Regions from separate parts of the Salinicola sp. 4072 genome, predicted to be linked through region 2. Evidence: predicted binding sites of a transcription regulator. Region 2 holds the regulator's gene; the other holds the start of a gene.
The links. Region 2 encodes FNR, which switches genes on or off when oxygen is low (the NO sensors DNR and NnrR bind a similar motif). Its sites were predicted from a motif close to TTGATNTANATCAA; they were not measured.
Positions count from the first base shown of each region.

Region 1: R3F72_RS16285 (OmpW/AlkL family protein) is a predicted target of FNR. The motif match lies at 4,773-4,786, and genes of this name have one in related genera.

Region 1 covers NZ_JAXOVV010000030.1:17,759-24,225, reverse strand. Annotated here, with positions in the region: gene glnA (glutamate--ammonia ligase) at 1-264, opposite strand, end outside; gene R3F72_RS16300 (polysaccharide deacetylase family protein) at 686-1,675, shown strand; gene R3F72_RS16295 (nucleotidyltransferase family protein) at 1,696-2,259, opposite strand; gene typA (translational GTPase TypA) at 2,816-4,669, shown strand; gene R3F72_RS16285 (OmpW/AlkL family protein) at 4,886-5,512, shown strand; gene R3F72_RS16280 (hypothetical protein) at 5,610-5,918, shown strand; gene otsB (trehalose-phosphatase) at 6,033-6,467, shown strand, end outside.
Region 2 covers NZ_JAXOVV010000008.1:87,335-93,801, reverse strand. Annotated here, with positions in the region: gene glgP (alpha-glucan family phosphorylase) at 1-2,066, opposite strand, end outside; gene fnr (fumarate/nitrate reduction transcriptional regulator Fnr) at 2,490-3,260, shown strand; gene R3F72_RS07930 (glycosyltransferase family 2 protein) at 3,586-4,401, shown strand; gene R3F72_RS07925 (lipid-A-disaccharide synthase N-terminal domain-containing protein) at 4,398-4,694, shown strand; gene R3F72_RS07920 (ArnT family glycosyltransferase) at 4,710-6,467, shown strand.

The DNA.
Region 1 (6,467 bases), on a different contig from region 2:
GCGCAGGATCAGCGTGGAGTCTTCGGTGAACGGATCGAGGAAGGCAGTCCCGTCTTCCGGACGCAGAATCATGTCGGACTCGTTGATGCCCTTCCAGCCTTCGATGGAGGAGCCGTCGAACATCTGACCATCTTCAAAGAATTCCGCATCGACAGCACTGGCAGGAATCGTGACGTGCTGCTCCTTGCCCTTGGTATCGGTAAAGCGCAGATCCACCCACTTGACGTCGTGTTCTTCGATAAGGGCGAGGGTTTTCTCAGACATGTTGTCCTCCACTGTGAGCCATGGCTCGATTCGTTGGCGAATATCCAACACCGTTTTTTGGCATGTGTGTTTTGTAGCACGAAGTTAGCGCTCTTGCCCACGCGCACACCGTTTTTACATAGCTATGCAGAGAATGTGCCAAAATGAAGCAGGACAGTGAGCGACTGATATAACCGCATGACGAGAAAGATAATTTTAACATCCATTCGTAGGCTAAGCGGCGACTGAATGCACGCAAACCGTTCATCCCGCCGGATCACGAATCGCTGAAAGCACCAACTTGGCGCACCACTTCACCCATATGCACTAATATGGAGCATTGAGTCGTCGCCGGAAACTTTGCCGAAACCCGATAGGCGACGGATACTGTTCGTACGCGCCGTGACTCATGGCGATCAATGACTCAGTAATGGAACTACCCATGCCTAGGCTGGATCGCACACAGGATGTGGTACAGCGCCTACGCGGTCACTGGCGTCTCAATCTCAGCGAGCCGCTATGGGGCCGAAGCGCTATTCTCGCACTGCGCCGGGTACTGGATGATGAAGCCGAGGCACGCCTGCCCCACCGCGCCGATTGGTGTCTGGGCCCGGACAGTTTTCAAAAGCTGCTGGAAAGTCTCAGCGACAGCGCGCAGATCGTCAGTCTGGAGAGCGTGCTGCAGCTTCATCACGATCAGTTGCCCCGCATCGCACTCACGTTCGACGGCGGCTGGCGTGACACGCTCAAACAGGTTGCACCCACGCTGGAACGCATGGCACTGCCGGCCAACGTCTTTCTCCCCTGCCCGGTCACTCAGCGAGCCTGGAGCTCCTGGCATGAAGCGTTCGGCGAAGCGCTATGGCATGAAGACACGGCCGAGCGTGCCGCCCAGCAGCTGGTCGAAGCCGGCCTGCCCGCGCCGCCGATTGTCGCCGGCAGCCGGGACGAGCATTACAGTCAAGCGATCAAGACTTACGTTGACGAGCTCGACCAGTCGTACAAGCCGGCCATGTTGCATGCTGTCGCCGCGACGCTGAACGCCGACGCGATTGTCTCCGGCGAGTCGCTGGACGCGTTCAGCATCCGGCGGCTCGAGCAAGGTGGGCTTTTCCGTTTCGGCAGCCTGATGCCGCCACGATTCCTGACCCAGGACGCCCGGGCGCTGGCCCAACTACGCGAGAGCCAGCACCAGCTGGCCATTCTGTGCCGCCATCCGTTGCCCATCGCCGCCTATGCCGGTGGCGGCGAGGACGACGACCTGGCACGGCTCGCGACCGGCGCGGGCATCGAACACGTGCTGACTCGCCGTACGGGCTGGCTGGAGCCACCGGTCGATACGGTACTCCTGCCCCGTTTCGTCATTACCCAACCGGTCGCCAACAGCCCCGGGCGGCTGTTCGACTGGCTGCTGGGCAACCTGCGCTCCTGAGATTGCCGCAGAGCCCGGCTTCAAAGCTCGGGAATGTCGAGCTTCGGCCACCGTCGTTGCCACCCCTTAGCGGCAACACGGTGCCGAAACACCTCGCGATCGCCATGCCGAGGGTTGTGCGTGACCCGCCCGGCCAGCAGCGAGGCCACGCCGAACGGCGCGATCAGGCGGAGGCAATCATCATCGCCCAGCGTGACGCCCACCGCAGTTTCACGTTCGACCCAGACACTCAGCGCTTCCTCTATAGATTCATAGGGACGATGCCCGTGGCGCTCGTGCATTCGCGCCTGGTTCTTGACCGACCAGGGCAGCGTCGAGGCGCGTTGCAGGCGCTGTTCGTACTTGCGATCGGCGCGCTTGCCGGCATGGACCGAATCGAAATAGGCCGGATCGAAATAGATCAGATCGATATCGTTCAGCGGCGTGGATGGCGAATAGCCGTGCAGGCGGTCCCAGACCAGATTGCGCACGAAGCCGGCGGCCAGGCACCAGTCGGGCAGGCACAACGACCGCGCCTGGCGCAGCGCCTCCATGCGCCAGACGTCGGCACGAACCCACTCGCCTATCTGCTCAGCGTCTTCCACGGGATCCTCGCAAGAATAAAAACCGCTATTTTTCAGCTAGTTGTGATGACAATAAAAGGCGCGCCAGAACCGGGTCCGGGGCAAACGACCTTCTCTCGCGCCCGCAGGATCGCCGTGAAAAAAGATCTTGCGCTACGTCGATAGACTAAAGTAGCCAGTGTCGCGCGCTTGCCTGTACAATGCGCGCCCGACCCTCCTACTCAGTGCCCAGGGGACTCGTCGATCCAGCGCAGAGCGTGGATCATCGACTTAGGGGCTGTCGGCGTTTCATGCACGGCCGCGCCGGAGCCAGTTTTTGTGCGGGGCAAGGCGTGAGGAGCGCAGTTTGGTCATCCCAAATGCACGACGAATAACGCAGCAACGTGCAAAAATTGGCCCGGCCCTTCGGGTTGCGCGGCAAATGGCGCCATGCGGCGTTGCGGGATTGGAAAAGGGAACCATCCTTCTCTGCATCCCGCGCCTGGCCTGGCGCCATTTGACCCAGCAACGCGGTTCGCGCTGAAACGTCAACAGCCCCTAGACATGGGCGCACACATTTTACGATGGAAACCGCCCCATGAGTGACAACGCCTCTAACGCTCGCATCGAGAGCATTAGGAACATTGCCATTATCGCCCACGTCGACCATGGCAAGACGACACTGGTCGACAAGCTCCTGAGCCAGTCCGGCACCCTGGACCGCAAGGCCGAGGGGCAGGAGCGCATCATGGACTCCAACGACCAGGAAAAGGAACGCGGCATCACCATCCTGGCCAAGAACACGGCGATCCGCTGGCAGGCACCCGACGACGACGAGGTCTACCACATCAACATCGTCGACACGCCGGGGCACGCCGACTTCGGCGGCGAGGTGGAGCGCGTAATGTCGATGGTCGACTCGGTCCTGCTGCTGGTCGATGCCGTCGACGGCCCGATGCCGCAGACCCGCTTCGTCACCCAGAAGGCCTTCGACCAGGGCCTCAAGCCGATCGTCGTGGTCAACAAGATCGACCGCCCCGGCGCGCGCCCCGACTGGGTGATCGACCAGATCTTCGACCTGTTCGACAACCTCGGTGCCTCCGACGAGCAGCTCGACTTCCCGATCATCTACTGCTCGGCGCTCAACGGCATCGCCGGTCCCGAACCGGAGGAGCTCGCCGAGGACATGACGCCGATGTTCCGGTCGATCGTCGACATCGTCGAGCCGCCCAGGGTCGAGCTCGACGCGCCCTTCCAGATGCAGATCTCGGCGCTCGACTACTCCAGCTACGTCGGCGTCATCGGCCTGGGCCGCATCACCCGCGGTAGCGTCAAGCCCAATCAGCAGGTCACCGTTGTCACTAAGGAAGGCAAGAGCCGCCGTGGCAAGATCGGCCAGGTGATGACCCACATGGGCCTCGAGCGCGTGCAGACCGAGGAAGCCACCGCCGGCGACATCATCTGCATCACCGGCATCGAGGACCTGGCGATCTCCGATACCCTGTGCGACCCCAATGCCGTCGAGGCGCTGCCGCCCCTGACCGTCGACGAGCCCACGGTGTCGATGACCTTCCAGGTCAACGACTCGCCGTTCGCCGGCAAGGACGGCAAGTACGTCACCAGCCGCAACATCAAGGATCGCCTCGACCAGGAGCTGATCCACAACGTCGCGCTGCGCGTCGAGCAGGGCGAGTCGGCCGAGAAGTTCAAGGTTTCCGGGCGCGGCGAACTGCACCTGTCGGTGCTGATCGAGACCATGCGCCGCGAGGGCTACGAACTCGCCGTGGGCCGCCCCGAAGTGATCATCAAGGAGATCGACGGCGAGAAGCAGGAGCCGTACGAAGAGGTGATCATCGACTGCGAGGAGCAGCATCAGGGCGCGGTCATGGAAGAGCTCGGCTACCGCAAGGGCGAGCTGACCAACATGAACCCCGACGGCAAGGGCCGTGTGCGTCTGGACTTCATCATCCCCGCCCGCGGGCTGATCGGTTTCCGTGGCCAGTTCCTCACCCTGACCTCGGGCACCGGCATCCTCACCAGCCGTTTCGACCACTACGGCCCGCTCAAGCCCGATGCCGCCGTGCAGCGGCGCAATGGCGTCCTGGTATCGATGGTTTCCGGCAAGGCGCTGGCCTACGCGCTCTACGCGCTGCAGGACCGCGGTAAGCTGATCATCGATCACGGCACCGAGGTCTACGAAGGCATGCTGGTCGGTATCAACAACCGCGCCGACGACATGGTGGTCAACCCCACCAAGGCCAAGAAGCTCGACAACATGCGCGCCTCCGGCAACGACGAGAACCTCGTCCTCACCCCGCCGGTCCGTTTCACCCTCGAGCAGGCGATCGAGTTCCTCGACGACGACGAGCTGGTCGAGGTCACCCCCAACCATATCCGCCTGCGCAAGAAACACCTCACCGAGAACGAGCGCAAGCGCGCCAAGAAGAAGTAACCGCTGTCGAGGCCCTTTCGCGGACCCGCCACTCCTGGCGGGTTCGTTTTTCTTGATCCAGGTCGCATCCACCCCCTTGCCCGCGAGACGACCGTCCCGGGACTTGTCCTGGAGCAAATTCCCGGCCCGCCCGTGACGCTATCGTGAGCACGCTTTCCCATGCCGATGCGCTTCGTCGCGCGGCATAGGACTCACCACAGCCCGGGAGATTTCGAGATGCGTTCTTCTATCCTGCTTTCCGCCGCCCTGCTCGCCACCGGCCTGGTGTCCAGCGCGTCTGCGCTCGCTTATGGCCAGGGCGACCTGTTCACCCGCTTCGGCGTCGCCAAGGTCGAGCCCAAGAGCGACAACGGTGAATTCGACGACCTGAACATGGATGTCGACGTCGGTGACGACAGCGGCTTCGCCTTCACCCTCGGCTACCGCTTCACCGACAAGCTCGGCATCGAGCTGCTGGCCGCCGAGCCCTTCAAGCACGATATCGCGCTGAACGGCGACAACCTGGCCTCCACCAAGCACCTGCCGCCGACCCTGACGCTGCAGTACTACCCGCTGGGCGGCAGCGATGCCCGCGTTCAGCCCTACGTCGGCGCCGGCATCAACTACACCCACTTCTCCGACGAGGAGCTCGACGTCGGCAGCCTCGACCTCGACGACTCCTGGGGGGCCGCCGCCCAGGTCGGTGTCGACCTGCTGATCAATGACCACTGGGCGCTCAACGCCGCCGCCTGGTATCTCGATATCGACAGCGACGCCACCGCCACGGTCGCCGGCACCGACTACGACGCCGACGTCGAGATCGACCCGGTGGTGGTCATGGGCGGGCTCAGCTATCGCTTCTGAGCGCCCCGGCGGGCGGCACGGCCAGCCCGCCTGTAGGCGTCGCCCGCCGCACGCGCTACGCTGTGAAGGCAAACCCGCTGCCCGCAAAGGAATCGCGATGCACAAGCACATCGAATGGGACGCACCGGGCGACACCAGCGTCTCCGCCCACTATGCCAAGGACCCCAACGACTACGGTGAACCCCATCCCGGCAGCATACTCACCGGCCGCTATCGTGGTGCAACGGTGCGTATCCGGGTCGAGGCCTATCGCGATGCCACCAGCATCGGCGAGGTGGTCGCGCTGATCGACCCGGCCAGCGGCGAGCGACTGAAGACCCTCGGCGACCTATCTCTCGGCGACCGGGTGCGCCTGCCCGACGACAAGCGCGCCTTCCAGCCGCCCGCCCCCGACCGGGATACCTGAACCCGGCCAGCCCCCTTGCCAGCCCCCTGCCAAAGGGTATGATGAAAGACGCGGCGCCGGCCGGTGCCGCTTCTTCGTTCCGCGAGCCACCAACGAGACGCCAGCGACGAGACGATGCCCGATTCCACGCCACCGCCTCCCCCGCCGCGCCACGACTGGGCATTGTTCCTCGACTTCGATGGCACCCTGGTGCCACTCGTCGACCATCCCCGCGACACCACCGTCTCGGCGCCGCTGCGCCACCTGATCGCCACGCTCGATCGCGAGCTCGACGGCGCCGTGGCGATCGTCAGCGGCCGTCCGGTCGCCGAGCTCGAGCGCCTGCTCGCCCCGCTCACCCTGCCCCTGGCCGGCGTTCACGGGCTGGAGTGGCGCGACGCCAAAGGCGCCTACCACAGCGCCATCGAGCGCCCCGAACGATTGGCCGCCTGCCGCGACGCCCTGGCCACCTTCGTCGCCGAACACACCGGCCTGCACTACGAGGACAAGCGCGTCTCGCTGGCCCTTCACTACCGTGGCGCGCCCGATCGCGCCGAGGCCTGCCGCCGG
Region 2 (6,467 bases):
GGCGTCAGCCGTGCCATGCTCTCGCGCATGCGTGCCACCCAGTCCACCGGGATGTCCGCTTCGTCGCGGGTATAGAAGGCGGGCAGCACCTCGTGCTCGAGCAGGTGATAAAGCGCTTCGGCCTCCTGAGCATCGTAGCCGGGGTCGTCCGTGTGCTCGCGGCCGTCGCCCAGCGCCCATCCCACCTCGGGGGCGTACGCCTCGGCCCACCAGCCATCCAGCTCGGAGAGATTGAGGCCACCGTTGACCAGCACCTTCATGCCGCTGGTGCCACAGGCCTCCCACGGTCGCCGCGGGGTGTTGAGCCACACGTCGACGCCCTGCACCAGCTGTTCGGTGAGCTGCATGTTGTAATCGGCCAGGAACACCACCCGATGGCCGACATTCTCCTCCCGAATGAACCGCACCCACTGCTGGATCAACGCCTGCCCCGTCCTGTCCGCCGGATGTGCCTTGCCGGCCAGCACCAGTTGCATCGGGCGTTCGGGGTGGGTCAGCAACGCCTTCAGGCGCTGCGGATCGTGAAGCAGCAGGTTGGGGCGCTTGTAGGTCGCAAAGCGTCGGGCGAAGCCCAGTATCATGATCCGCGGTTCGAACACCTGCCGGGCGCTCTCGATGGCCTCCGGCGTTGCGCCAGCCGTCGCCAGCTGGTGTGCCAGGCGCTCACGAAGCTGCTCGACGAGCTCCCGGTTGGCCTCGGTCCGAAACTGCCACAGGGTGGCATCATCGAGGTGACGGATGCTCATCGCCAGCGGCTCGCTGCACCCCAGCCAGCGCTCCTTTCCGCAGGCTCGGGTCCAGAGCGCGTCGGCCGGCGCCGAATCCCAGCTCGGCATGTGGACGCCATTGGTGACGTGAGCGATGGGCAGCTCCGGCGTCGGCCAACGGGGAAACAGCGGCTGGAAAATGTGACGGCTGACCCTGGCATGCAGCTGGCTGACACCATTGATGAAGCCGCTGCCCCGGCAGGCGAGCCACGCCATGTTGAAGGGCTCGTCATTCTCCCCCGAGCGGCTACGCCCCAGCGCCAGCAGATCGGCCAGCGGAATCTTCAATTTCTCTTCGGCGTAGTGCTGCAGGTACTGCGCGATCAGCGCGGGGGGAAACCGGTCGAAGCCGGCGGCGACCGCGGTATGGGTGGTGAAGAGATTGCCGGCGCGGGTAATGGTCAGTGCGGTCTCGAAGTCGGTGCCGGTGCACTGCATGTAGCTGCGCGCCCGCTCCAGCACGACCAGCGCCGCATGGCCCTCGTTGAGATGACAGACCTGCGGATGCAGCTCGAGGGCTTCGAGCAAGCGCCAACCGCCGATGCCCAGCACCATCTCCTGCTTGAGCCGGAGCTCGGCATCGCCGCCATAGAGTTCGCTGGTGATGCCGCGATGGGCGGGATAATTGGCGATGTCGTTGCTGTCCAGCAGGTAGAGCGTCACCCGCCCGATGCGGGCCTGCCAGGCCCGCAGCCATACCGAGTAGCCCGGCAGCACGATTTGCAGGCGCAGCCATTCGCCATTCGCGGTGCGCAGCGGCGTGATGGGCAGCTGCCCGGGGTCGTTGTAGGGATACAGCGCGTGTTGCCTACCGTCGCTGTCGATCAGCTGGCGAAAATAGCCCTGCTGATAGAGCAGTCCGATACCGATGATGGGAACGCCGAGATCACTTGCTGCCTTGAGATGATCGCCGGCCACGTTACCCAGCCCGCCGGAATAGATCGGCAGTGCTTCGCTGACCATGAACTCCATGCTGAAGTAGGCCACAGCGGTGAAAGGCGCCCTGGGGTGACTCTGCTCGAACCAGCTGGGAAGACCGTGCTGCTCGCGATCGCGGCGTGCCAGCTGCTCCAGTCGGTTTCGAAATTCCGGATCGGCCAGCGTCCGGGCGAGCTTCTCGCGCGATACCGCCTGCAGCACCGCCCAGGGGTTGTGTGTCAGGTTCCAGAGGGTGGTATCCAGCTCCCGCCAGATCCTGTCGGTGGCATGCTTCCACGTCCCGCTCAGATCCAGTGCCAGCTCGACCAAGGTATCGAAGCCCTCGATGGCCGCCCCAGGCAGTTCGTACGGTGATGTCACGGTGCATGCTCCTTCACTGCCGAACCGATATGCTCGATACGGAACGCCGCCATTGTCGGGTCGATGGTCGCCCCGGAGGATGTGGATAGCCACCTGTCGGAAGGTATACCGCTGTTCGGTGCCACGGCTTGACCGGGATCAATTCCGCGCGCTGCCGGCGGGTGTAAAAGGCAGGCCGGGAGATGAACGATGACGACGACCAAGGCGCCTGATCGAACAACGAACGTCCCGTAGCCACCCGGTTTTACCGAATGTAAAGAAACCCCGCTCGCGGCGACAGCCTGCTTACATCATCACTGTTGAATTCCCGGTCTTTTCTCGCTCTACTACCGCCGTTACGCATCACGTTCGCACAAGCCGTTGTTCCCTGTCACAAGGCCAGACTTGATAACATCGACAAGTCACGAAGCGAGGGGTGGCGTCATGTCCGTATCACCCATTGGTGGCCCCTGCCGCCCCGGTCCCGGCACTCACTGTCGTACTTGCAGCCTCAGTTCGTTGTGTTTGCCCCTGGCTCTGAACACGCAGGCCATGGAAGATTTCGATGCCATCATCAGGCGGCGAGCGCCGCTGGTGCGTGGCGAAGTGCTCTGCCGCCAGGGGGAGCCGTTCACGCAGATCTTTGCGGTTCGCTCCGGCAGCTTCAAGCAGGTCGTGCTCGATCAGGATGGCGAGGAACAGATCAGCCACTTCCATCTGCCGGGCGAGCTGATGGGCCTGGAAAGCATCGAGGAAGGAAGCCACGCGGGATTCATCATCGCCCTGGAACGCTCGACGGCCTGCGAAATTCCCTTTCATCAGCTGGACGCCCTCGCCGAGCGAATGCCGGAGTTGCGCAATCAGCTCTATCGCAGCATGAGCCGCATCATGGGTGACGAACATCGCCTGATCCGGTTGTTGACCTGCAAAAGCGCCGACGAACGGATGGCGAGCTTTCTCCTGGATCTGGCACGACGTTTCGAGCGTTACGGCTACTCCCCCGAGCGCTTCCGCCTGCCGATGTCCCGCACCGATATCGGCAATTACCTGGGGCTCGCTCTCGAAACGGTGAGCCGCATTCTCGGCCGGTTGCAGCAGCAGTCGCTGATAGCGCTCGACGGCCGGGAGCTTCGCATTCTGCAGCCCGAGGCCCTATATCAGCGCTCCCAGACCTCTCACTGCCGAGCCAGACCCGCCGTCATCCACCAGCACTGATCCTGCGGTGACATTCCGCGCAGCGCACCGCGGTATCCGGCCAGGGGATATCGAGCCCCTTGAGATATCGAGCCCCTTAAGCTTTCTTTAAGTCTGAAACGCGACCATTGCCCACCATATTGGCTCCCGCACTGCGGTCGGTCCGCGTCTGGTTTATTTTTACAGACAAGAGTTTCATGAAGGCCGCAAGCGACGCTTCATCAAGCCCATTTCATCAAGCGGGAGTGTGCTCATTGCGCATGAAGAAGCGTTCTGTCAGCAACGCCGTTGAATGTTACAGGGCGGACCGCGCTTACCGGTCCCATTGCCAGGAAAATTGTCATTGATGCATTCCTCTCTCCAATCCTCCCTCCTGTCATCCGTTCCGCCACCCCTGCTCTCGATCCTGATACCGGCCAAGGATGAAGCCGGCAATCTCCCCCGCCTGCTCGATGAAATCAGTCTGGCGCTCGCCGATATCGACCACGAGGTGATCGTGGTCGACGATGCCTCGACGGACGGCACCTGGGAACTGCTGAGACAGCGTGCGGAGAAGGATGCCCGCCTGCGCCCGCTGCGGCATGCACGGAGCGCCGGGCAGAGCACCTCGGTCTGGCAGGCGGCCTGGGCGGCCCGCGGCACCTGGCTGGGCACGCTGGATGGCGACGGCCAGAACGATCCGGCCGACCTGCCCAGGCTGTTCGAACGCGCCCAGCGTGGCGACGTGACACTCGTCGCCGGCCATCGCACCAACCGCCGGGACGACTGGATCAAGCGCGTCTCGTCCAGGGTCGCCAACCGGGTTCGCTCTGCGCTGCTCAACGACGCGACGCCCGACACCGGATGCGGCCTCAAGGTGGTGCGCCGCGACGCCTTCCTGTCGTTGCCCTATTTCGATCACATGCACCGTTTCCTGCCGGCGCTGGTACGCGCCCAAGGCGGCGAGTGCGTCTCGGTCCCCGTCAATCACCGTCCGCGCGGCGCGGGAAAGTCGCATTACGGCCTCAACAACCGGCTATGGGTCGGCCTGGTGGACATGGTCGGCGTGATCTGGCTGCGGCGACGAAGCCGGCTGCCGGCAGTCATCGCCGACTCGATCCAGCCCGGTCCGGCGCCCGTCGAAAACCGCACGGAGTCGAACGACGTGGAGCCGGCGCCATGAATCAGGAATGGCTGTGGGTGACCATCGGCTTCATCGGCCAGGCGCTGTTCTCGGCGCGTTTCATCATTCAATGGCTCGCCAGCGAGCGCGCCAGGCGCAGCATCATCCCGGTCGCATTCTGGTTCTTCAGCCTGGGCGGCGGTGCCACGCTGCTGGCCTACGCGATCTATCGGCGCGATCCGGTATTCATCGCCGGCCAAGGTGCCGGATTGATCATCTACGTGCGTAACCTGATGCTGATCCGGCGTGAAAAGCGGCAGACGGCCCCGCCGGAAGATGTCTCGAACTCCTGAACGGAAACTCTCTCCATGCGACGCTTTCTGACCGATCCATCACAGGCACGCTATCGGCGTGCCTGGCTATTGTTGCTGCTGTTCACCGTGGTGCTGCTGGGCATCGGTATCGGCCTGCGCGATCCGTGGCCGGCCGACGAGCCGCGCTTTGCCCTGAATGCGCTGGAAATGCTGCGCACCGGGCAATTCTGGTTTCCGCACCGCGGCGGCGAGCTCTACCCCGACAAACCGCCGGTGTTCATGTGGGCTTCGGCCCTGAGCATCTGGCTCACCGGCTCCGTGCGCTGGGGATTCCTGATTCCGACGGCACTGGCCGGCGTCGGTACGCTGTTGCTGGTCGTCGATCTGTGTCGGCGTCTTCACGGCAGGCGCGTCGCGCTGTTGTCCGGCCTGGCGCTGCTGACGGCCTTCCAGTTCGTGCTGCAGGCCAAGACGGCGCAGATCGACATGATGCTGACCTTCTTCACCACGCTGGCGTCCTACGGCTTGCTGCGACACGCGCTGCTGGGGCCGGACCGGTGCTGGTGGTTGATCGGCTGGGCGGCGATGGGACTCGGCATCATCACCAAGGGCGTCGGCATCCTGCCGCTGACGCTGCTGCCAGCCTGGCTCTGGATGGGCTATCTCGGCGATTTTCGCAAGAACGCTCGCGGAAAAATCACACGCATCACGCTCAAGGATGCCATTCGGGGCATTGGCGTCATGCTGCTGTGCGTGGCCGCCTGGGCCGTGCCGATGGTCCTCATGGCGACCTGGGGAGACGACCCTTCACTGGCCGCCTACCGGGACAATATCCTGTTCAAGCAGACCGGCCAGCGCTATGCCGACTCCTGGGCCCATCTCGAGCCCTGGTACTACTACCTGGTCAAGGTACTGCCCTGGGCCTGGATGCCGCTGATTCTGGCGTTCCCCTGGGCGATTCCGGCCTGGTGGCGACGGTTGCGGCGATCCGACGCGCGGATCTGGCTTCCGCTCAGTTCGGTGGTCCTGATCGTGACCTTCTTCTCCCTGTCACCCGGAAAACGCGGCGTCTACATGCTGCCGACCGTGCCGCTGCTGGTGCTGGCGATGGCGCCGCTGCTGCCCGGCCTGATCGCAAGGAAGCGCCTGCACTGGCTGGGGTTCGGCCTGCTGGCCTTGCTGGGCGGCCTTCTGTTGATCGCCGGCATCCTGGGTCTCGCCGGCCTGCCCGCGCTGGCCAAGATCGCCGAGCGTCATGCCGTATCGCCCTGGGCGTGGTGGATCGTCATCGGCGCCGTCGCCGTCGGGCTGCTGGTCGTCATGCGGCCCCGCCGCGGGCTGTGGGCGCTGGGCAGCTGGCTGGCGGTGTTCTGGATCAGTTGGTCGACCTGGGGCTACGCCCTGCAGGACCACGCCCGCTCGCCTCGCGACATGATGGCCGAGGTCGAATCGATCACCGGTGCCGGAGCCTGGCTGGCCCTGCCGGACTACGACGAGGAGTTTCTGCTGCAGTCGCGCCAGCCCAGCATCCAGTTCGGCGACAAGACCCCGGCCCAAGACCAGCTCCTGCGCGCTTTCGCGTGGCTGCAGCAGGACGATAGCCGCTGGATGTTCGCGATGAAACGCCAGGCCGAGGACTACGCCTGCATCGATCAGGCCCGGATTCATGACATGGGCATCCAGAACGGGGACGCCTGGTGGCTGGTGCCGGCCACCGCCGTCGGCGAGTGCCGGGGAGACGAAGCGGCAGCGCCGATCTTCGTGGCGCCGACGACGCTGCCGGACGAGACCGGCAGCGCGCCTCGGGTGTAG